Regions from separate parts of the Paenibacillus sp. FSL W7-1088 genome, predicted to be linked through region 1. Evidence: riboswitches for the same ligand, from Rfam matches in the RefSeq annotation. Region 1 holds a riboswitch; each other region holds the start of a gene.
The links. Region 1 has a riboswitch for S-adenosylmethionine ahead of mmuP (S-methylmethionine permease). Riboswitches for the same ligand answer to the same signal wherever they lie in the genome.
Positions count from the first base shown of each region.

Region 2: another riboswitch for S-adenosylmethionine. It lies ahead of metA (homoserine O-succinyltransferase); the one in region 1 lies ahead of mmuP (S-methylmethionine permease).
Region 3: another riboswitch for S-adenosylmethionine. It lies ahead of MKY42_RS27185 (methionine ABC transporter ATP-binding protein); the one in region 1 lies ahead of mmuP (S-methylmethionine permease).

Region 1 is NZ_CP150216.1:6,307,390-6,309,661, forward strand. It holds gene mmuP (S-methylmethionine permease) at 1-946, opposite strand, end outside; SAM riboswitch class I at 1,041-1,143, opposite strand; gene MKY42_RS28505 (Ger(x)C family spore germination protein) at 1,241-2,272, opposite strand, start outside.
Region 2 is NZ_CP150216.1:2,074,330-2,076,601, reverse strand. It holds gene MKY42_RS09630 (aminotransferase class I/II-fold pyridoxal phosphate-dependent enzyme) at 1-385, opposite strand, end outside; gene metA (homoserine O-succinyltransferase) at 410-1,327, opposite strand; SAM riboswitch class I at 1,562-1,686, opposite strand; gene corA (magnesium/cobalt transporter CorA) at 2,140-2,272, shown strand, end outside.
Region 3 is NZ_CP150216.1:6,031,206-6,033,477, reverse strand. It holds gene MKY42_RS27190 (Cthe_2314 family HEPN domain-containing protein) at 122-850, shown strand; SAM riboswitch class I at 982-1,123, shown strand; gene MKY42_RS27185 (methionine ABC transporter ATP-binding protein) at 1,250-2,272, shown strand, end outside.

The sequences.
Region 1 (2,272 bases):
ACCAGAGCATCCGTGAAGATGCATACAACCCCGAATTAGCCGCAGACAGAATCGCCGTCAAAATAACAAAGTTCATAATGTCTGCTGCATAGGGTACTCCCACCCGCTCCATGACCGCCACAAACGGACTTTCGAGCACACTCGCATCCGACATCGGAAGCAGTGCCGAGAGAATGACAATTGTTCCGATGAAAAAGATAATTAAACGCCACAGTGTGGTATGGATCGCTTTTGGAATCGTCTTCTCCGGATTCTCTGTTTCCCCGGCAGCAATCCCAATCAATTCGGTACCCGAGAACGCAAAGTTTACGGCAAGCATCGTCATTAGTATCGCAGTAGCCCCATTGGGGAACCAACCCGATGCTGTAATATTGGATAGAAACGGTGCAGGTTCCGAATCTGCCATTGGAATAATACCAAATACGGCTGCGCCCCCAAGAATAATGAAGACTACAATTGTAAGGACTTTAACTGCGGAAAACCAGAACTCCGATTCCGCAAAAAATTTGACAGTCAGCGCGTTGAACAGGAAGATCATAAGCGCAAACAATGCGCTCCAGATCCAAACATTCACTGAAGGGAACCAGCGCTGCATCAACAGCCCGGCCGCTGTAAATTCGGAACCGAGGGCAACCGTCCAGGTTAGCCAATACAACCAGGCTACTGTGTATCCTGTTGCTGGTCCGATGTATTTTGCCGCATAGCTATGAAACGCCCCTGTCTCTGGCATATGAACAGAAAGTTCACCTAAACAGAGCATGACCAGATAGACGACAATCGCTCCGATCAGATAAGACAGAATAGTACCGATCGGTCCTGCCTGCTGGATGGTATAGCCCGAACTTAGAAATAACCCTGTACCGATGACTCCACCGAGTGAGAGCATAACTACATGCCGTGCCTGCATTTTACGTTGAAAATGCCCTGTATCTTTGTTGTTATTCATGCCTGCTCCCCTACTTCTTCATCCAGAAAACAACAAAACAAAAAGACACACTCTTCCTGAAGAGTGCGCCGTTACTGACAAATAAAAACAAACGCTCCTATCTATCAGGCTGTTCACCCGCTGGAATTAGCACAGTATCCTTCAGATCTGTTGCTGAGGTTTCTAAGGGCCAGTCCCTCCACCTCTCTGGATAAGAAAATGATTTTTTATAAATATAGCGATCTATCATGTTTGTGTCAACTATTAAATATCATCATCCACTTTGTAGAGTAAAGAGAATCTTATTCCTTGTGATTAATCCGTCGATGATCCAGAATCTTTAATATTCAGTTTCACATCATAGGTTACGGGAACGTGACTGAATGTTTCATCCCAATCTTTTTTCACTTTTTTCCACACCTTCGGATATTTGATCCTCAGCTCTTCACCAAATCCGGCCACGTCCACCCGATAGGTACGCTGCATTTTATTCATAACCTGCTGTATTTGTTCTTTGATTGTATCCGCAAACTGTATCTCCAATTTACGAATATACTTGTCCGTTGAAGGGATTTCCGGGGAACTCCAATCTTCCATGAGTTGGCCTTCTGATTCAATCTTTACATGAAAAGAGATGTTGTTGCCTTGAACCAGTGGTATGATTTTACTCTTGGTAGACTTGATTTCATAGGTTACCGTATGGCCATTGGGTGGAGCGTATGATTTAACAGCTCCTTGCTGGGCCTTCCCTGTGATCCATGACAATCCTTCGAGTTCAATCTGATTTATAGAGCCGATCCATTTTTTCGTCTCTCCTTTGTAGATCCCTGCCCCTGAGAATTTATGCTCACCCTCGGCTGTAAGGACATTCTGCAACAAAAAGCTTGACCCGGACTGCATTTTCCCGTCAAGCTTCGCAAGAGACACAGGAGGAAGGATCTTGTTGGAACGGTACGAATTCCCTACCACTCCCTTTAAATAAAAGGCCGGAACTTCTCCCGGCTCTATAGAACTAAGAGCTTCGTGAGCTGTTCCATGGCTTACTAAAACCAGACAACTGGGGCGGATATCATTATCACGCAGAATAAAGTCAAGCAGCTGCTCCAAACTATATTTCTTGGACAACTCATGAGAAACAACGATGACCTTTAAATGATGACCAATGAGTGGACGGTCTCTTCTTAGAGCAAACTGACGAAATATCTGAAACAGGGAATCTCCAGTCAACCTTTCATTCAAAAAAGATTGCCCTTCGGAAGCACCTGTGCCTTTTTGAGTATCCTGTTTGGGGCCGATTCGTGGAACAATCTGTACGGTAGCCGTTAAATTGTTGTTTTTGGGATAATG
Region 2 (2,272 bases), 3.0 Mb from region 1:
GATCATTGGTATCGACGTAACTTGCCGTCACACCAAATCTAGATAGGATGCGCTCTAGCAAACGATACGTTCCGCCGTACAGATCCAGCGATACAATCAGATGATCCCCTTGTCCAAATAAGGCGAAAATCGTTTGCAAGGCAGCCATGCCGGAGCTACAGGCAAATCCGGCGTCACCGGATTCCAACGCTGCCGCTGCTTCTTCCAACACTTTACGGGTTGGATTGGTCGTACGAATATAATCAAATCCCGTGCTTTGTCCAAGCTTGGGGTGGCGAAACGCAGTGGATTGATAGATCGGAAAATTAATGGCGCCTGTTACCGGTTCATTGATAGACCCAATTTGGGCCAATCGGCTTTCGATTTTCAACTTGTTGTCTTCCATTGCAGCATCCTCCTGTAATGTCGATTAGATTTGCGGACCAATATCGTAAGGTGTCTCTTGATACACATAGTAATTGAGCCAATTAGAGAATAATAAGTTTGCATGTGCCCGCCAAGTAGCCGGGGGAACACGGGAAGGATCGTCATTCGGGAAATAATGTTTAGGCAGCGCAATGTTCATGCCTTTAGCTGCATCCCGGTCATATTCCCATTTCAATGAAAGCGGATCATACTCGGCATGTCCGGTTGCAAAAATCTGTTTGCCGTCTTTGGTAGCAACCAGGAAAATTCCTGCTTCCTCAGACTCAGCCAATATTTCAAGGTTATCATTTTTTTCAATATCTTCACGGCGCACTTCCGTATGGCGGGAATGCGGAACGTTGAATACTTCATCAAATCCGCGCAGCAGCTGCACATTGGATCTGTTGATCGTATGTGAGAATACACCGAAACATTTTTCATCCAGCGGAACTTTGGGAACTCCGAAATGATGGTATAAACCCGCTTGGGAAGCCCAACATATATGCATAGTCGAAGTCACATTGGTTTTGGTCCATTCGAAGATCTCCTGGATTTCTTTCCAGTAGTTCACGTCTTCAAAGTCCATTTGCTCTACAGGAGCGCCTGTAATGATCATGCCGTCAAAGCGGCGGTGTTCGATCTCATCAAAGGTTTTGTAGAACAAGTCCAAATATTCCTGCGATGTGTTTTTGGACGTATGAGACTTCGGATGAACCAGAACGATATCTACCTGAATGGGTGTGTTACCCACCAGACGAAGCAATTGTGTTTCTGTCGTTTCCTTTGTAGGCATCAGGTTTAATATAGCGATACGCAGCGGACGGATATCCTGCTTATAAGCGGATGTCTCGTCCATGACAAAGATGTTCTCTCCTGCAAGTACTTCCTTGGCAGGCAGTGTGTCTGGAATTTTGATTGGCATGGTGGTTCTAACTCCTCCTTGTGCATAAATAGATGCAGCCACTGCAGGTGCGATACGCTTCGCATCCGTACAGTTATAGGCTGCCATGAGCTTGCCTGCAGGCGCTGAATTGCAACCACATTGCTGTCGGCAGGCTCAAGTTCCTTAGCGAAAATCACTGCTGAGAAGTCGGTGCATATAACAAAGACCTTCCTCGGATTCCGAGAAAGGTCATATGTAAATAGATATGCGCCTCTCTCATCTCTCAGTTACAACAGTGTCACTCGGACACTTGGTCGCTGCAAGAATTAGCACCGTGCGGTATACCGCCGGTTGCCGGGTTTCATCGGGCCAGTCCCTCCACCTACTCTTGATAAGATTTCGCTTTATTCAATTGTAAAAACTAGTGTGGTTCACCCTTTACTTTAAGACATTAATCCCCTCACGTCAAGGTGTAGTTCTATGCATGTTCCTCAGGATCGGAACCGTTCATCATCCGTTGTCATACACTGCTCCAGGGCGCGAAATCGACACATTTTTGCGCTTGAAAGGACCCTGTACCAGCGGTATACTAGACAAGTGTTATAAACCCTTATGTGAGAGGTGACATATTCAATGGATGGCGACCCGAGGCCTGACTGGCAGCCGAATTCCGACAAACTGCATAGAGAATTGATATCAGCATGCCGGCAGCGGGACGTTACTTCCGTTTGATTATAGAGCGAACGCAGTCCTGACTTCCAGGCTCCGCTGCCGACCGGCTGATCTGTTCTTTTTGCGCCCATATTGATGAAATCCGCCCATTTGGCGGGTGCAGAAGGAGTAGATGAATAATGAAAATCCGGTTGGTAAACAACGGTGTATTTATTCCGGTGGACGACATTCAGCAGGCGCTGACTCCACCAGCGGAAGGATTTTACTGGATTGATGCGGACGTAGACGATTTGGCGGTACTTCAACCCCTTT
Region 3 (2,272 bases), 280 kb from region 1:
TGTCAGGGCACCCTATTGTAAGCAGCGGTCATACGTTTACTCTGATTCCGATTTTGTTTAATATGATGAATTATTATTATTATTATTTTATGATCTGCAGAGTGGAAAGAGGAGGCTATATATGCTGCGAACGTTGCTGGGTGAAAAGCCACGTAAGAACGAAGGCATACTTAAGGACGCGATGGAGGCGATGGCGGATACGCTTGAGCTATTTCAGCGACAGATGCATGTGGACCATGATCCTACCCATGATTTTCGTAAACTGTATATATGGACCCAGGGACTGATCTCTTCGCTGGATGAACTGGAGCAAAGCTGTTTTGCAGCTTCCCATTTCCGTCAGAAAGTCAAAGCGGGCTCTACGGATGATATGACATTACCAGAAAAAGCAGAGTATGCCCGTTACGTCTATTTCTATAAGGATGGCTTCATCCGATGTTTTGCCATTCTGGATAAGTTAGGTACAGTGTTGAATGAAATGTTTGAGCTGAACACAACCAACGTTAAAACACATTATTCTTACTTTACCGTATTAAGACAGTTCGGATATGACAAGCAGCATTATGTTCTTGCCAACGAACTCATCCAGATTAAAGATTCCTACCGTGAGCCAATGAGCAAATTACGTAAACGACGAAACATGGAGATTCATTACATGAATTCCGAAATGCAGGATGATCTGTGGCAGCTACACCAAACTTTGCAGGGGAAAGTGAAGCTGGAGGACCTGGATCAGCATCTTTTGGAACTCCGCGAGGGCGTAGACATGGTATGTAAGACGTTAAAAGCAGCGTACGGCTACATCAACAAGAAGTGGCATAAGCAGGGAGTGGCTCAACCGCCAAAGTGATTTGAATTGTAATATTTGCCTTTGACAAATCGGAATACTTGGATTATACTGAGTTCCTGATTGACAGTTAGATGGAATTAACATTTATGACATTAACATTATAACTACTACTGAACTTATAAATTAAATATTTCTTATCGAGAGCGGCGGAGGGACAGGCCCGATGAAGCCCGGCAACCGATTTATAACTGCATGACAGCTGTGTCATACTTTATAGATGTTAGGTGCTAATTCCTACAAAATGGTGCAGGGCACGATTTTGGCAGATGAGAAGGTATAATCTTTCACGTGAAGAGCCCTTTTTGTTTCTGCAAAAGGGCTCTTTTTTTGTACGATGAAGGGGAGTTTTCCTTTCATTCGGGTAAAGATACATGTAGGCAGTGGGAAGGAGCAGTAATTTTGATTGAATTAAAAGGTTTAACCAAGACGTACGGTAAAGGTTCAAAAAGTACGACGGCCTTATCGGAACTAAATTTGAATATCCGCAAGGGTGAAATATTTGGAGTTATCGGTCATTCCGGTGCAGGCAAGAGTACATTGATCCGTTGTATCAATTTGCTCGAACGCCCCACGGCAGGCGAGGTTTGGGTTGATGGTATCAACCTAACCGATCTCAATAAGTCCGATTTGCAACAACAACGGCGTAAGATCGGCATGATTTTTCAACACTTTAATCTGTTATCCTCAGCTACGGTATATGATAATGTGGCTTTTCCTTTGAAGCTCGTTAATACGCCCAAGGCTGCCATTGATCGGAAAGTGAAGGAAATGCTCGCATTGGTTGGGCTGGAGGACCACAGCAATAAATATCCGGCCCAGCTGTCAGGCGGACAGAAGCAAAGGGTCGGTATTGCGAGAGCACTCGCGAGTGATCCGAACGTGCTGTTGTGTGATGAGGCCACATCGGCACTTGATCCCCAGACAACCGATTCGATTCTGAAGTTATTGCTGGATATCAATGAAAAGTACAACCTCACGATTGTGCTAATCACCCATGAGATGCACGTGATCCAGAATATCTGTGATCAGGTGGCGGTTATCCATCAGGGAGGCATCGTGGAGCAAGGGCCGGTGACGGAAGTATTCCTCAAGCCACAGCATGCCATTACGCGTGACTTTATGATGCGGGACCATGAGGTTGGAATTGCATTGGAAGAGACCGCTCTGGCGAGTGCAGATGTCTCATTACAGACGGACGGAGCTTCTAAGCTTGTGAAAATATCCTTCCTGGGCAATAAAACCTATGAGGCGATTTTGTCCAGAACGGTTCGTAAAACAGGAGTGGATTTCGCCATTTTGCAAGGCACCATTTCAACCATCAAACAAGTTCCCTATGGACAGCTGACCGTTCGGTTCGAGGGACAGTCAGATGAGATTAATCTCACCATTAAAGAGTTAGTGGATCAGGGACTTGATGTGGAG